Regions from separate parts of the Streptomyces sp. NPDC096176 genome, predicted to be linked through region 2. Evidence: predicted binding sites of a transcription regulator. Region 2 holds the regulator's gene; each other region holds the start of a gene.
What was found. Region 2 encodes HspR, which represses chaperone genes until heat shock. Its sites were predicted from a motif close to TTGAGNNNNNNNNNCTCAA; they were not measured.
Positions count from the first base shown of each region.

Region 1: the regulator HspR is predicted to act here: its motif matches at 1,948-1,966, upstream of lon (endopeptidase La).
Region 3: the regulator HspR is predicted to act here: its motif matches at 2,426-2,444, upstream of dnaK (molecular chaperone DnaK).

Region 1 is NZ_JBIWFV010000001.1:778,012-783,097, forward strand. It holds gene ACIQ7Q_RS03750 (spermidine synthase) at 1-157, opposite strand, end outside; gene ACIQ7Q_RS03755 (GNAT family N-acetyltransferase) at 750-1,412, opposite strand; gene lon (endopeptidase La) at 1,989-4,400, shown strand; gene ACIQ7Q_RS03765 (pentapeptide repeat-containing protein) at 4,542-5,086, shown strand, end outside.
Region 2 is NZ_JBIWFV010000002.1:384,671-389,756, reverse strand. It holds gene ACIQ7Q_RS06965 (hypothetical protein) at 1-159, shown strand, start outside; partial or broken gene ACIQ7Q_RS06960 (ABC transporter ATP-binding protein) at 525-1,229, opposite strand; gene ACIQ7Q_RS06955 (hypothetical protein) at 1,318-1,575, opposite strand; gene ACIQ7Q_RS06950 (heat shock protein transcriptional repressor HspR) at 1,725-2,174, opposite strand; gene dnaJ (molecular chaperone DnaJ) at 2,176-3,360, opposite strand; gene grpE (nucleotide exchange factor GrpE) at 3,391-4,041, opposite strand; gene dnaK (molecular chaperone DnaK) at 4,038-5,086, opposite strand, start outside.
Region 3 is NZ_JBIWFV010000009.1:178,620-183,705, reverse strand. It holds gene ACIQ7Q_RS25175 (AI-2E family transporter) at 41-1,198, shown strand; gene ACIQ7Q_RS25170 (peptidylprolyl isomerase) at 1,488-1,979, shown strand; gene dnaK (molecular chaperone DnaK) at 2,501-4,360, shown strand; gene grpE (nucleotide exchange factor GrpE) at 4,357-5,079, shown strand.

The DNA of each region.
Region 1 (5,086 bases), on a different contig from region 2:
CCGACCGTCCGTCGGAAGTGTCCATCAGGAAGCACCCGTTGGCGATGATCTCGTGCACCGTCGTGTCCCCGCGCTGCCGGCTTCGCAGTACGACCTCCCCGTAGGGCCCCTCGCGCCGGTCGAGCGTGACAGGGGCGTCGGTCTCGGGGGACTGCATGGCTTTCGGCCTCCGGGCGGCGGTGGAGTGACGACACGGATCAGCTCCATCTTCTCCGGCCGCAGACGAAGGGGACAAACCCGTTTCGCGGCCGCGGGCCCGGCCGCCCCCTCGGATCGCAGCTGTGGACGGTCGCCAAGTAGGGGGCCGGCCAGTCGCGGCGCGCGGGTCGTCCGACATGGCGTCCAGGCGGCCGCATGCGGCGCGGTCGGAGTCGTCGCGGGGCGCCGGCGAGGTGTCCTGGTCGCCGGTGGTCCGGCCGTCGCCGCGGCCGAGCCAGTCGGTGACCGCCATGTCGACACGGAGGGCCCGTTCGTCCTCGGCGCGTGCGCCGCAGGGATCATGAATCGCCGTGATCGCCGTGATCGCCGTGATCGCCGAGGCCGCCTGCCACGCGTACGACTCGGGATCGGTGAGGCTGCCCCGCATGCGACCGCTCGCAGCAGCGCTGCGTCGTCCCGTTCTCTCCCCCCGAAAGGCGCATCTGTTTTACGCCCCTCTACCGCTCGTGGCACGCCCGTCGGTTCGCGGCCGTTTCCACCGGCTGCGGCGACGGCCGTCGCGGGCGGGGGACTTGGTGATCCTCCGGCCGTCATTCCGCGGCCTGTTCATTCGCTGCCGAGTTGTTGAACAGGCTCACCAGCGGCGCGTGGATGCGCCAGCCCAGGGACTCGTAGAGGGCCCGGCCGTCGGGTGTCCCGCCCAGCACGCCCACCGTCGCGCCCTGTTCGAGCGCGGCGTTGTGGAGGGTGTGCATCACCAATCGTCCGAGGCCCTTGCGGCGGTGCTCGGGCGCCGTCTCGACCTGGTCGACGACGGCCGTGCGCCCGGTCGGTGCGATCTGGGCACGGGCCGCGAAGGAACCGTCGGCGGCCACCACGAGGGCCCGGACGACACCGCCGCGAGTCCAGGTCTTGAGGGTGTAGCCGTCGGGCACGGCCGTTTCGGTGCGGCGCAGTTCTGCGGACATCAGCCAGCCGGGTTCGTCGACCGACCAGTCCGGGCCCACCCAGGCGACGACGGAGTCGGGGTCGGCGAACACCTTCAGCCAGACGGTCGGCGCGGCCACCTCCGCGGCGACCTTGCGCACGGTCGCCTCGTCGTCGGCGGTCAGGACGTGGCGGGTGGCGTGCTTGACCTGGCCGACGTCGACGGTGAAGCCCCAGGGCCTGGGCACGGGGTCCGCGGAGCCGCGTGAGACGACCCAGCCGTGCACCCAGGCATCAACGATCTCGGCGGTGGACTCGAAGGACATCCGGGGCTCCTCAGGACGCTTAAGTAATAGACCAAAGGCTCGATCGCTTATTACACACCGGCCTGATGTCCGTCGGCGACCGAATTTCGGGGTGACGCGGGTCACCCGGCGGGCGGGTCCAGGGGGCGGGGCGCCTTCTCGCCGTGCGCGGCCGCTCGCTCCGCAGCCGGCCACGGGGTCCTCGACGATGCCCCTCGGCGCCCGGAGCTGTCGGGGCGGCGCTGCCGCGCGGAACGCGCCGTAGAGGTACGCGCTGTGCGGCCGACCGCCACCGAGCGTGCGGACGGTCGCGGGGCGTGTCGTGGCCACGACCGGCCTGAAATCGGCCTGGACCTGCATCGGGGCGCCTCCCGTGCGATCGACCCGTCGGCGTTCACCCCCTGGGCCCGCACCGGATCCCGGGTCGCAGGCCACGGTGTCGCCGAGCCCGCCACCGATTCGGTATCCGCACCGGAACGTGCCTGGTCACAGCGTGTGCGGGTGTTGATCGCTCACAGCGAACAGGCAGCAGGGAACATTCCGAGGCTCACATGCATTGAGTCCGTACAGCTCAACTTGACTGCCTAAGGGGAGATCATGGCTGCCGATTCCAAGGCGAACCTCACACTGCCCGTGCTGCCGCTCGACGACGAGGTCGTGCTGCCCGGCATGGTCGTTCCGCTCGACCTGTCCGACACCGATGTACGGGCCGCGGTCGAGGCCGCCCAGGCTGCCGCCCGCCCCTCCGGAGGGGGCAACAAGCCGAAGGTGCTGCTCGTTCCCCGCGTCGACGGCACCTACGCCGCGACGGGCGTGCTCGGCACCGTCGAGCAGGTCGGCCGGCTGTCCGACGGCGACCCGGGCGCGCTGATCCGCGGCGTCGGCCGCGTCCGTATCGGCGCGGGTACGACAGGGCCCGGGGCCGCCCTGTGGGTCGAGGGAGCCGTGGTCGAGGAGACCGTTCCCGACCCGCTGCCCGGCTCGGTGACCGAGCTGGTCAAGGAGTACAAGGCGCTGGCCACCGACTGGCTGAAGAAGCGGGGGGCCTGGCAGGTCGTCGACCGGGTGCAGCAGATCGACGGCATCTCGCAGCTCGCCGACAACGCCGGCTACTCGCCGTTCCTGACCACCGCCCAGAAGATCGAGCTTCTGGAGACCTCCGACCCGATCGCCCGCCTCAAGCTCGCCACCGAGCAGCTCCGCGACCATCTCGCGGAACAGGACGTTGCCGAGGCCATCGCGAAGGACGTCCAGGAGGGTGTCGACAAGCAGCAGCGCGAGTTCCTGCTGCGGCGTCAGCTGGACGCCGTGCGCAAAGAGCTGCGCGAGCTGAACGGCCAGGAGGGCGAGGACGAGTCCGACGACTACCGGGCCCGTGTCGAGGCCGCCGACCTGCCGGAGAAGGTCCGGGAGGCGGCCCTCAAGGAGGTCGAGAAGCTGGAGCGGGCCTCCGATCAGAGCCCCGAAGGCTCCTGGATCCGCACCTGGCTGGACACCGTTCTCGAGCTGCCCTGGAACGAGCGGACAGAGGACGCGTACGACATCCAGGGCGCCAAGGCCGTGCTGGACGCGGAGCACGCGGGCCTGCAGGACGTGAAGGAACGGATCACCGAATACCTGGCGGTGCGCAAGCGGCGCGCCGACCGGGGCCTGGGCGTGGTCGGCGGGCGGCGCGGGGGCGCGGTGCTCGCGCTCGTCGGCCCGCCCGGCGTGGGCAAGACATCGCTCGGCGAGTCCGTCGCCCACGCGATGGGACGCAAGTTCGTCCGCGTCGCGCTCGGCGGAGTGCGGGACGAGGCCGAGATCCGCGGCCACCGGCGTACGTACGTGGGCGCGCTGCCCGGGCGGATCGTCCGCGCGATCAAGGAGGCCGGCTCCATGAACCCGGTCGTCCTGCTCGACGAGATCGACAAGGTCGGTTCCGACTTCCGCGGCGACCCGGCCGCGGCCCTGCTCGAAGTCCTCGACCCCGCGCAGAACCACACCTTCCGCGACCACTACCTGGAGGTCGAACTCGACCTCAGCGACGTCGTCTTCCTGGCCACCGCCAACGTCCTGGAGGCCATCCCCGAGGCGCTGCTCGACCGCATGGAACTGGTGCGGCTCGACGGCTACACCGAGGACGAGAAGATCGTCATCGCCCGCGACCACCTCGTTCCCCGCCAGCTGGAGCGGGCCGGTCTGGAGCCCGGCGAGGTGACCCTGGACGACTCGGCGCTGCGCAAGCTGGCGGGTGAGTACACCCGCGAAGCGGGCGTACGGAACCTGGAGCGTGCCATCGCCCGGCTGCTCAGGAAGGTCGCGGCCCAGCACGAACTGGGCGACCACGAACTGCCGTTCACGATCACGCACGAGGAGCTGCGCGGTCTCATCGGCCGACCGCACCATGTGCCCGAGTCCGCGCAGGACCCGGCCGAGCGCCGCACCGCGGTGCCCGGCGTGGCCACCGGCCTGGCCGTGACCGGCGCCGGCGGTGACGTCCTGTTCGTGGAGGCGTCGCTCGCCGACCCGGAGACGGGCGCGGCCGGACTGACCCTGACCGGCCAGCTCGGCGACGTCATGAAGGAGTCCGCACAGATCGCACTGAGCTTCCTGCGCTCGCACGGCGCGGAGCTGGAACTGCCGGTCGCCGACCTCAAGGACCGGGGCGTGCACATCCACTTCCCGGCGGGCGCGGTGCCCAAGGACGGCCCGAGCGCGGGCGTCACGATGACGACGTCGCTCGCGTCGCTGCTCTCCGGGCGCCTGGTGCGCACGGACGTGGCGATGACCGGTGAGGTGTCGCTGACGGGTCGGGTGCTGCCCATCGGCGGCGTGAAGCAGAAGCTGCTCGCGGCGCACCGGGCGGGCATCACGACGGTCGTGATCCCGAAGCGGAACGAGGCGGACCTGGACGACGTCCCCGCCGAGATCCTGGACAAGCTGGAGGTCCACCCGGTGACGGACGTCCGGCAGGTGCTGGAGATCGCGCTCTCCCCGGCGGACGTGCCGGTGGCGGCTGCGGCCTGAGCGCCGGCCGTCGACGAGCCGGGCAATCGCCGCCTCGGTTCCTGTGACGGGCCCGGCGGGGTGATCCGGACGCTGCCCGACAGCGTCCGGTGACCCACCGCCGGGCCCGAGCGGTGTCCACACGTCCCGCACAATGGACGGATGACCGCTCTGCAGGCCGACTGCTCGAACTGCTTCGGGCTGTGCTGCGTCGCACTGCCCTTCGCCGCCTCCGCCGACTTCGCGGTGAACAAGGACGGCGGGAAGCCCTGCGCCAATCTGCGCACCGACTTCAGCTGCGGCATCCACACCCGCCTCCGCGAGAGCGGCTTCCAGGGCTGCACCGTCTACGACTGCTTCGGCGCCGGACAGCGGGTCTCCCAGGTCACCTTCGGCGGCCGGGACTGGCGGCAGGCCCCGGAAACGGCCGACGAGATGTTCGCGGTCTTCCCCGTCGTACGGCAGCTCCACGAGCTGCTCTGGTACGTCGAGGAGGCACTGACGCTCCGCGCCGCGCGCGAGGTGCACGCGGATCTGCGCCGGCAGCGCGAGTCCGTCACGGAGCTGACCCGCCTCGCGCCCGACGCCCTGCGGAGGCTTGACGTCGCCGCACACCGCCAGGAGGTCAATGCCCTGCTGCTGCGGACCAGCGAGCTCGTCCGCGCGGAGGTCAGGCGCAAGAAGAAGGACCGCAGGGGCGCCGATCT
Region 2 (5,086 bases):
GACCTCGTTCGGCCGCTCGGCACTGAGGCCATCGCGCGGGCGGACGTAGGCGAGCCATTCGGTGGGCTCGTCAAGGCCGGATGGCCGGATGGTTCCGGCCAGTCTGCCGTATCGGTGGTCGATGTCCTCGTCCGCGCCGGCTTTCCGGAGGGCCGGTGACAACACCGCCTCGCCGGGTGCGGGCCAGCGCTCCACTCCGGGCGGCAGCGGCGCGTTGCCCTGGTACGGGGCCAGGTACACGACCCTGAAGCGTCGTTCGCCGTCGAGCGAGTCGGCTCCCACCAGCCACACGGTGGAACCGAGGGAACCCTCGCGTTCTGCGACGACGGGGGTCCTGGCGGTGCGGTGTTGTTCCTTGCCCATGTACACGGCGTGGACCGCGACGAGACTGCCGATGGCGAGGGTGAGGACCAGGGTGGCGAGGAGGAGGGCGACGAAGCGGGCGCCGCCGGCCTCTGCTTTCCGGCCGGCGGTACGTCCGACAGCAAGGAGCTGACGTGCCAGGCCTCTCGTGGTGGTGGCCATCAGTGCGCCTCCCGCGCGGCGGCCGGTGCGAGGACTCCCGCGGTGAGGTGCAGAGCACGGTCCGCGCGGGCGGCGATGCCCAGGTCGTGAGTGACCACGAGGAGTCCGCAGGAGTACTGCCGCGGCAGGTCGAACAGCAACTGGGCGGTCTTGTCCCGGGTTTCGCTGTCCAGGGCGCCGGTCGGCTCGTCGGCCAGCAGGAGGGCAGGCTCGTTGATCAGAGCTCGTGCCACGGCCGTACGCTGTCGCTCTCCGCCGGAGAGTTCCTGGCTGGTCGCCGCTTACGGTACGCCGAGGTCGTCGAGCAGGCGTTGTGCTCGGTCGCGCACGTCATGCCGGCTGCGGCGGGAGAGCAGCGCGGCGAGGACGACGTTGTCCAGCGGGCTGAGTTCCGGGAGCAGTTCGCCGAACTGGAAGACCATACCGATCGACTTGGCGCGTAATTGGGCAAGTTGGGACGCCCGAAGGCGGGTGGTCTCGGCGCCGGTGACGGTGACCGTTCCCTTGTCCGGTCTGATCAGGCCCAGCACGCAGGACAGGAGTGTGCTCTTCCCAGATCCGGACGGTCCGGTCACGGCGATCGACTCGCCGGCCCGTAAGGACAGCTGCAGACCGTCGAACAGTGTTCGCCCGCCGATCCGATGACTGAGCCCGGTGATCTCCAGTACCGTCCGCCTGTCTGCGGCGTCCTGTTCTGTCTGCATGGAGGTGGCCGTCCTCACTGGTGTAGGTGTCCGGGAACGCAAAGACTGCGGTGGGGCGTTCCGAACCGCCCCACCGCCTCACAGTCTCTTAGTGATCGTCACCGGGCCGGTCGTCAGCGCCACAACTGTCCGGGCGGAGCTGGATGTTGACGCAAGCGGTCACCTTGCGGACGTGATTGATCTCGTTCGTGCCGCTGTAGACGGTGCAGCCGTTGCCCCTGGAGTTGTCGAGGCGCAGGCCAGTGTCGTCCCGGCGGTCGTACAGGGTGTGGACCGAGTGCCTGTCCGCCGCGGTGTCGCTGATGGCGACCTGGCCGATGCAGGTGCTCGGCGCTTCGAGCCGCACCCACCTCGGTGCACTGCTCGCGCGGTCGGGCATCGTCGGCGTGAGCGACCGTGTTGCCCCGCGTGCCGAGGACGCGTGATCGCCGCACGCAAAGGGCCGGAGGCTGCGCGCTCCCCGGCCCCTCGCCGTACTCCGTGCCAACTGCCGCCCTACTCGGCCCGCTTGGGCCGCCACACCACCAGCGCGCTCGCCTGCTGCACGTCCTGGTACGGCACGAGATCGCGCCGGTACGAGGCGTGCACCTGGGCCTCGCGCTGCTGCATCGCGACCGCGGCGCCCTCGACGGCCGCCGACAGCTCGGCGACGCGCTGCTGGAGCGCGGCGACCTGGTTCTCCAGTTCGATGATGCGCTTGATACCGGCAAGGTTGATGCCCTCGTCCTGCGACAACTGCTGGACGGTACGCAGCAGTTCGATGTCACGGGCCGAGTAGCGCCGCCCACGGCCGGGCGTGCGGTCGGGGGAGACGAGACCCAGTCGGTCGTACTGCCGCAGAGTCTGCGGGTGCAGCCCCGACAGCTGTGCGGCGACCGAGATGACGTACACCGGCGACTCGTCGGTCAGTTCGTAAGGGTTGCGACTGCGCCCCGACCGGTCCATATCAAGCTCCCTTCGCGGCCTGGAACAACTCCGCCCGCGGATCCTCGCCCGCGGTGGCTTCGCGGTAGGCCTCCAGCGCTTCCTTCGCCTTGTCGCTGAGCTCCTCGGGGACTGCGACCTCGACGGTGACCAGCAGGTCGCCCCGGGTGCCGTCCTTGCGGACCGCGCCCTTGCCGCGGGCACGCATCGTGCGGCCGCCCGGTGTACCGGCCGGCAGCTTCAGCGTGACCGCGGGACCGCCGAGCGTCGGCACCTTCACCTCGCCGCCGAGCGCCGCCTCCGTGAAGGAGACCGGCACGGTGACGGTCAGGTTGTCGCCCTTGCGTCCGAAGACGGGGTGGGCGTCGACATGCACGACGACATACAGGTCGCCCGCGGGACCGCCGCGCTCACCGGGAGCGCCCTTGCCGCGCAGCCGGATGCGCTGCCCGTCGGAGACACCCGAGGGGATGCGGACCTGCATGGTGCGCGAGGAACGGGCCCGCCCGCTGCCCTTGCAGACCTCGCACGGATCCTGGGCGATCAGGCCGCGGCCCTTGCAGTCCACGCACGGGTCGGTCAGCGAGAAGGAGCCGCTGCCGCCGCGCGAGACCTGGCCGGTGCCGACACAGGTCGGGCACACCCGGGGCGTGCCGTTCTTGTCGCCGGTGCCCGAACAGGCCTTGCACGCGGCCGAGCTGGACATCCTCAGCGGGACCGTGGCCCCGTCGACCGCCTCGGTGAAGCTGAGCGTCACCTCGGACTCGATGTCCTGGCCACGGCGCGGCTGTGTCCTCGCCCCGGCGCCGGCGCCGCGGTTGAACAGGCCGCCGAACACGTCGCCCAGCCCGCCGCCGAAGCCGCCCGCGCCACCCTGGCCCCCGCCCTGGGCGCCTCCGAAGAGGTCGCCCAGGTCGAAGTTGAAGGTGCCGCCGGGTCCACCGGCGCCCGGTGCACGGAAGCCTCCGTTGCCGAACAGCGCGCGGGCGTCGTCGTACTCCTTGCGCCGCTTGGGGTCGCCGAGGACGTCGGCGGCCTCGGAGATCTCCTTGAAGCGCTCCTCGGCCTGGACGTCACCCTTGTTGGCGTCCGGGTGGAACTCGCGGGCGAGCTTTCGGTACGCCTTCTTGATCTCGGCCTCTGTGGCGTCCTTGGGGACGCCGAGAACCTTGTAGTAGTCCTTCTCGACGAAGTCCTTCGTGCTCATCGACGTCCCTCCTTCCGGACGTTTCCTGCGTCAGCCCTCTTCGGGGCCACCGCTCTCCTCGTCAGCCGGCTTCTCTTCCTTCTGCCCGGCCGGGGCCGCGCCCGGCTGGGGCTCGGCCACCGCGACCCGCGCGGGGCGGATCGTGCGCTCGCCGATGCGGTACCCCGGCTGGAGCACCGCGACGCACGTGGTCTCCGTGACATCCGGCGCGTACGAGTGCATCAGGGCCTCGTGGACGGTCGGGTCGAAGGGCTCGCCCTCCTTGCCGAACTGCTGCAGGCCCATCTTGGCGGCGGCCGTCTCGAGAGACTCGGCCACCGACTTGAACCCGCCCACCAGTTCCCCGTGTTCCCGGGCGCGGCCGATGTCGTCGAGCACGGGCAGCAGCTCGGTCAGCAGAGTCGCCGTGGCGATCTCCTTGACCGTGGCCCTGTCGCGCTCCACGCGGCGGCGGTAGTTCTGGTACTCGGCCTGGAGCCGCTGGAGATCCGCCGTGCGCTCGTTGAGAGCCGTACGGACCTGGTCCAGCTGCGCCGTCAGACCGACGGTCTTTGCTGCGTCCCCTGCCGGGGCCGCCGGGACCTCCTGCTCGGAGGTCTCGGCGGACTCGGCGGCGTCGTCAGGTGTGGCGCCGGAGGGGACGTCGGGCTTCTCCTCGAAGCCCGGGGTCTCCTCCGTCACGCGGCACCGTCCTTCTTGGGCTTGTCCTCGTCGACGATCTCGGCGTCGACGACGTCGTCGTCGGCCTGAGCACCGGCCTGGCCCTCCGCACCGGCGTCGGCGCCGGCGGCAGCACCCTCGGGCGCGGCGTTGGCGTACATCGCCTGGCCGAGCTTCTGGCTGACCGCGGCGACCTTCTCCGTGGCGGTGCGGATCTCCGCGGTGTCCTCGCCCTTGAGCTTCTCCTTCAGCTCGGTGAGGGCGGTCTCGACCTCGGTCTTGACGTCACCGGGGACCTTGTCCTCGTTGTCCTTGAGGAACTTCTCGGTCTGGTAGACGAGCTGCTCGCCCTGGTTGCGGCTCTCGGCGGCCTCGCGGCGACGGTGGTCCTCGTCCGCGTACTGCTCGGCCTCTTGGCGCATCCGGTCGACCTCGTCCTTCGGCAGCGAGGAGCCGCCGGTGACGGTCATCTTCTGCTCCTTGCCCGTGCCCAGGTCCTTCGCGGTCACGTGCATGATGCCGTTGGCGTCGATGTCGAAGGACACCTCGATCTGCGGGACTCCGCGCGGGGCCGGCGGCAGACCGGTCAGCTCGAACATCCCGAGCTTCTTGTTGTACGCCGCGATCTCGCGCTCGCCCTGATAGACCTGGATCTGCACGGACGGCTGGTTGTCCTCGGCCGTGGTGAAGATCTCGGAGCGCTTGGTCGGGATCGTGGTGTTGCGCTCGATGAGCTTGGTCATGATGCCGCCCTTGGTCTCGATACCGAGGGACAGCGGGGTCACGTCGAGGAGCAGGACGTCCTTGACCTCACCCTTGAGGACACCGGCCTGGAGCGAGGCACCGATGGCGACGACCTCGTCCGGGTTCACACCCTTGTTGGCGTCCTTGCCTCCGGTGAGCTCCTTGACGAGCTCCGCGACGGCGGGCATACGGGTCGAGCCGCCGACCAGGACCACGTGGTCGATCTCGGACAGCGCGATGCCGGCGTCCTTGATGACGTTGTGGAACGGGGTCTTGCAGCGCTCGAGCAGGTCGGAGGTCAGCTGCTGGAACTGGGCGCGCG
Region 3 (5,086 bases), on a different contig from region 2:
GATTCCGAAGTGCGACCACAGTGCCCATAGGGTGACCCTCATGCCTGCCACGTTGAGCTCCACGAGAACCCGCGCCGCGCTCCGGACAACGGCGCGCGTCTCCGTCGAGTTGCTGCTGGTCCTCGTCGCAGCCGCCGTCGCCCTGTGGCTACTTGGCCGGATGTGGTCGGTCGTCTGGCCGCTCATCGTGGGCCTGCTCCTGACCACACTGACCTGGCCGCTGGCCCGTTTCCTGCGCCGCTGCGGCTGGCCCCCCGCCCTGGCCGCGTCGGTGGTGACCGTGACGTTCCTCCTGGTCGCCGCAGGCATCGTGGCGCTGATCGCGGTGCCGGTGGCCTCCCAGTCCGGCGAGCTGACCGAGGGCGTGGTCGAAGGCATCCAGCGGCTGCGCGAGTGGGCCGCCGGCCCGCCGCTGAACATCGGCAACGACCAGATCACCAGCGCCTCCGACGCCGCGGTCGCCCGCATGCAGGACAGCGTCGGCAGCATGGTCACCGCTGTCTTCACGGGCGTGAGCACCGTGGTCGACGGTGTGGTCACCGCCGTCCTGGCCCTCTTCCTGATGTTCTTCTTCCTCAAGGACGGCCCGCGGTTCCTGCCGTGGCTCTCCCGCCAGCTCCCCGGCCGGCTCGCCACCGACGTCCCGACCGTGGCGGCACGCGGCTGGGAGGCCCTGAGCGCGTTCGTGCGCTCCCAGGCATTCGTCGGCCTGCTCGACGCCGTCTTCATCGGCCTCGGCCTGTGGATCCTGGGCGTGCCCCTGGTGCTCCCGCTGGCGGTGCTGACGTTCGTGTCCGCGTTCGTGCCCATCGTGGGCGCCCTGTTCGCCGGTCTGGTCGCGGTGCTCATCGCGTTGGTGTCGAACGGGCCGACGGACGCGCTGATCGTGCTGGCGATCATCGTCGTGGTGCAGCAGCTCGAGGGCAATGTGTTCCAGCCCATGATCCAGAGCCGCGGGCTCGGACTCCATGCGGCGATGGTCCTGCTGGCGGTGACACTGGGCGCCAGCCTGGCCGGCATCGTGGGCAGCCTGCTCGCCGTACCGGCCGCCGCGCTGATCGCGGTGGTCTGGAACTATCTGCGCGAGCAGCTCGGCGATCCGCCGCAGGAGCCGGAGAGCGACGAGCCGCCCACCGGCCCCGACGTCCCGTCACAGCACCTCGCCCCGACCACGACGCAACCGAGCGGAGCGGCGTAACCGCCTTTGGCTGCCGGGGATTTCGGGCCCGGGGCGGGCGTCGCAGTCGCGGGTCGCGGGCCACGCCCGGGATGACGCCACGTCACGAGACCGGACCCGAGGGGCCGTCGATGCCGGGGCGCCGGCCCTGATGCACGGTGGCCCGAGTGCTGGTCGAGGCCGTACCTGCGGGGCCCGGCCCGCAGGTGGACGCACCCCCTGGGTGTGTCATCTTTGTCCGGAGCACGCCCGGGGTGTCTTCTATTGCCGGGGTGCCACCCACCTTTCGTCATTCCAGAGGAGCAGAGCAATGAGCCAGAACGTCTTCTTCGAGGTGACCGCCGACGGCGAGCCGCTCGGACGCATCGAGTTCAAGCTGTACGACGACGTCGTCCCGAAGACGGCACGGAACTTCCGTGAGCTGGCCACCGGCGAGAACGGATTCGGCTACAAGGGCTCGCCGTTCCACCGGGTCATCCCCGACTTCATGCTCCAGGGCGGCGACTTCACCAACCAGAACGGCACGGGCGGCAGGAGCATTTACGGCGACAAGTTCGCCGACGAGAACTTCCAGCTCAAGCACACCAAGCCGGGCCTGCTGTCCATGGCCAACGCGGGCCCGAACAGCAACGGCTCGCAGTTCTTCGTCACCACGATCGTCACCGACTGGCTGGACGGCAAGCACGTCGTCTTCGGCGAGGTCGTCGAGGGCATGGACGTCGTGAAGGCGATCGAGGCGCTCGGCAGCCGGTCCGGCTCCACCGCCAAGAAGATCGTCATCTCGGACTGCGGCACGGTCTGAGCCCGACCTGCCCCGCCGAGGCGGACAGCGGGCTGCCGGCCCGGGGGAGACCCAAGCCCGCTGTCCGCCGACGGACGCCGCGTGCATGCCGGTCATGCCCGAACCTTTGAGGGCCGACCTCGAGCAGCTGCTGGACGACTTGCCACCAGGACGCCGACGCCGACGCGTGCGCGGGAGAACTGGCGACCGCTGTGGTCCGAGAGCCGTTGCGCCGACGAGACGGCGGCCGCGGATGAGCGCTGCCGCTCTCGCACGACGGCTTGACAAGCCTTGGCTCAACTTTCTTGTCAGATGCCGACGTGGACGCGTTGCTCCGGCGATCTTCAAACCGCTGAGGCGCTCACGTTGCCTGCGGAAGGGGACGCGCCTTCCGGGGCGCAGGCAACCGGGCGTCGCACGGGGATGCGCGATCCCTCGCGACCCGGCGGGAGCGCCCAGGCGATTCCTTGACTTAGGTCGACTCAAGTTTTATGCATGAGAGTGCAGGGGATTGCGATGGCGGCCGACATGAGGAGGCGGCGATGGCAAGGGCAGTCGGAATCGACCTGGGGACGACGAACTCCGTGGTGTCCGTACTCGAGGGCGGTGAGCCGACGGTCATCGCGAACACCGAAGGGGCCCGGACCACGCCGTCCGTCGTCGCCTTCGCGAAGAACGGCGAGGTACTGGTCGGCGAGCTCGCCAAGCGGCAGGCGGTGACGAACGTCGACCGGACCGCCCGGTCGGTCAAGCGGCACATGGGCGACGCGCAGTGGCGCTTCCCGGACTCCGGGGACATCGACGGCAAGCACTACACCACGCAGGAGATCTCGGCGCGGGTGCTGCAGAAGTTGAAGCGCGACGCGGAGGCGTATCTCGGCGAGGACGTCACCGACGCGGTGATCACCGTCCCGGCGTACTTCAACGACAGCCAGCGCACCGCCACCAAGGAGGCGGGGGAGATCGCGGGCCTGAAGGTGCTGCGGATCATCAACGAGCCGACCGCGGCGGCCCTGGCGTACGGCCTGGACAAGGAGAGCGAACAGACGATCCTCGTCTTCGACCTCGGTGGCGGCACCTTCGACGTGTCGCTGCTCGAGATCGGGGAGGGCCTGGTCGAGGTGAAGGCCACCAACGGCGACACGCACCTCGGCGGGGACGACTGGGACCAGCAGATCGTCGATCACCTGGTGAAGCAGTTCAAGAACAACTACGGCGTGGACCTGGCCAAGGACAAGATGGCTCTGCAGCGTCTGCGCGAGGCCGCGGAGAAGGCGAAGATCGAGCTGTCGTCCGCGACCGAGACGACGATCAACCTCCCGTACATCACGGCGTCGGCCGAGGGCCCGCTGCACCTGGACGAGAAGCTCACGCGCGCCCAGTTCCAGCAGCTGACCTCCGACCTGCTCGAGCGCTGCAAGGGCCCGTTCCACAACGCCATCAAGGACGCCGGGATCAAGGTGTCGGACATCGATCACGTGATCCTGGTGGGCGGCTCGACGCGGATGCCGGCGGTGTCCGGCCTGGTCAAGGAGCTGACAGGGAAGGAACCGCACAAGGGTGTGAACCCGGACGAGGTCGTCGCCATCGGTGCCTCGCTCCAGGCCGGTGTCCTCAAGGGTGAGGTCAAGGACGTCCTGCTCCTCGACGTGACCCCGCTGTCCCTCGGTATCGAGACCAAGGGCGGCATCATGACCAAGCTCATCGAGCGCAACACCACGATCCCGACCAAGCGCTCCGAGATCTTCACCACGGCCGAGGACAACCAGCCGTCCGTGCAGATCCAGGTCTATCAGGGCGAGCGCGAGATCGCGGCGTACAACAAGAAGCTCGGGATGTTCGAGCTGACCGGTCTGCCGCCGGCCCCGCGCGGAGTCCCGCAGATCGAGGTGTCCTTCGACATCGACGCCAACGGCATCATGCACGTGACCGCGAAGGACCTGGGCACGGGCAAGGAACAGAAGATGACCGTCACCGGCGGCTCCTCGCTGCCGAAGCAGGACATCGACCGCATGGTCCGTGAGGCCGAGCAGCACGCGGACGAGGACCGCCGCCGCAAGGAGGCCGCGGAGACCCGCAACCAGGCGGAGAGCAGCGTCTATCGGACCGAGAAACTGCTGCAGGACAACCGCGACAAGATCCCCGAGGACGTACGGTCCGAGACGGAGACCGCCCTCACCGAGCTGAAGGAGAAGCTCAAGGGCGAGGACACCGGCGCGATCCGGTCGGCCGCGGACAAGCTCACGGCGGCCGCGCAACGGATCGGCTCGGCGCTCTACGCCCGGGCGCAGAGCGACGACACCGGTGCGGGAACCGCCGGCGCCGGCTCCGACCAGGCAGCCGGCGACGAGGTGGTCGACGCGGAGATCGTCGACGACGAGCAGAAGGGGGGCGCCGGATGAGCCAGGAACCCCCCATCAGGAAGGACCCGGACCGGCGGCCACCCGTCGTCGTCCGGGACCGGCGCAGGATCGACCCGGTCACCCTCCAGCCCCGCCGCCCCACCAAGCCGGCCGAAGCCTCGTCGACGTCGAACGGCCCCGCCGTGCAGCCGGAAACCGCCGAACCGCGGCGTGCGCAAACCGAGGCCGCCGAACTGCGCGCCAGGAACGCGGAACTGACGGCCGATCTCCAACGCCTGAAGGCCGAGTACGACAACTACCGCAAACGCGTACGCCGGGACCGACTGGCGATCCGCGAGATCGCCGTGGCCAACGTCCTGGCCGGCCTGCTGCCCGTCCTCGACGCCTTCGAGGGGGCACGCAGGCACGGGGCCGACACCGGAACCGGCGCGGTGGCCGAGGTGCTCGACGAACGGCTGGCGGCGCTCGGCCTGCAAACCGTCGGCGCACCGGGGGAGACCTTCGACCCCACGGTCCACGAGGCACTCACCTACCACTCGTCGCGCCGGGCGACGCAAGCCGTCTGCACGGAGGTACTGCGGCAGGGCTACCGCGTCGGAGAGCATCTCCTGCGCCCCGCCCAGGTGTCCGTGACCGGCCCGCCCGCCGGCAGCCCCGCGGCCGATGGCCAGGACAGCGCCTCGGACACCATCTCGGCCACGCACCCCGACCCCGGAGCGGTCCCGCCTGCCGATGAAGGACGCCCCGCATCGACGTGAGCCAAAA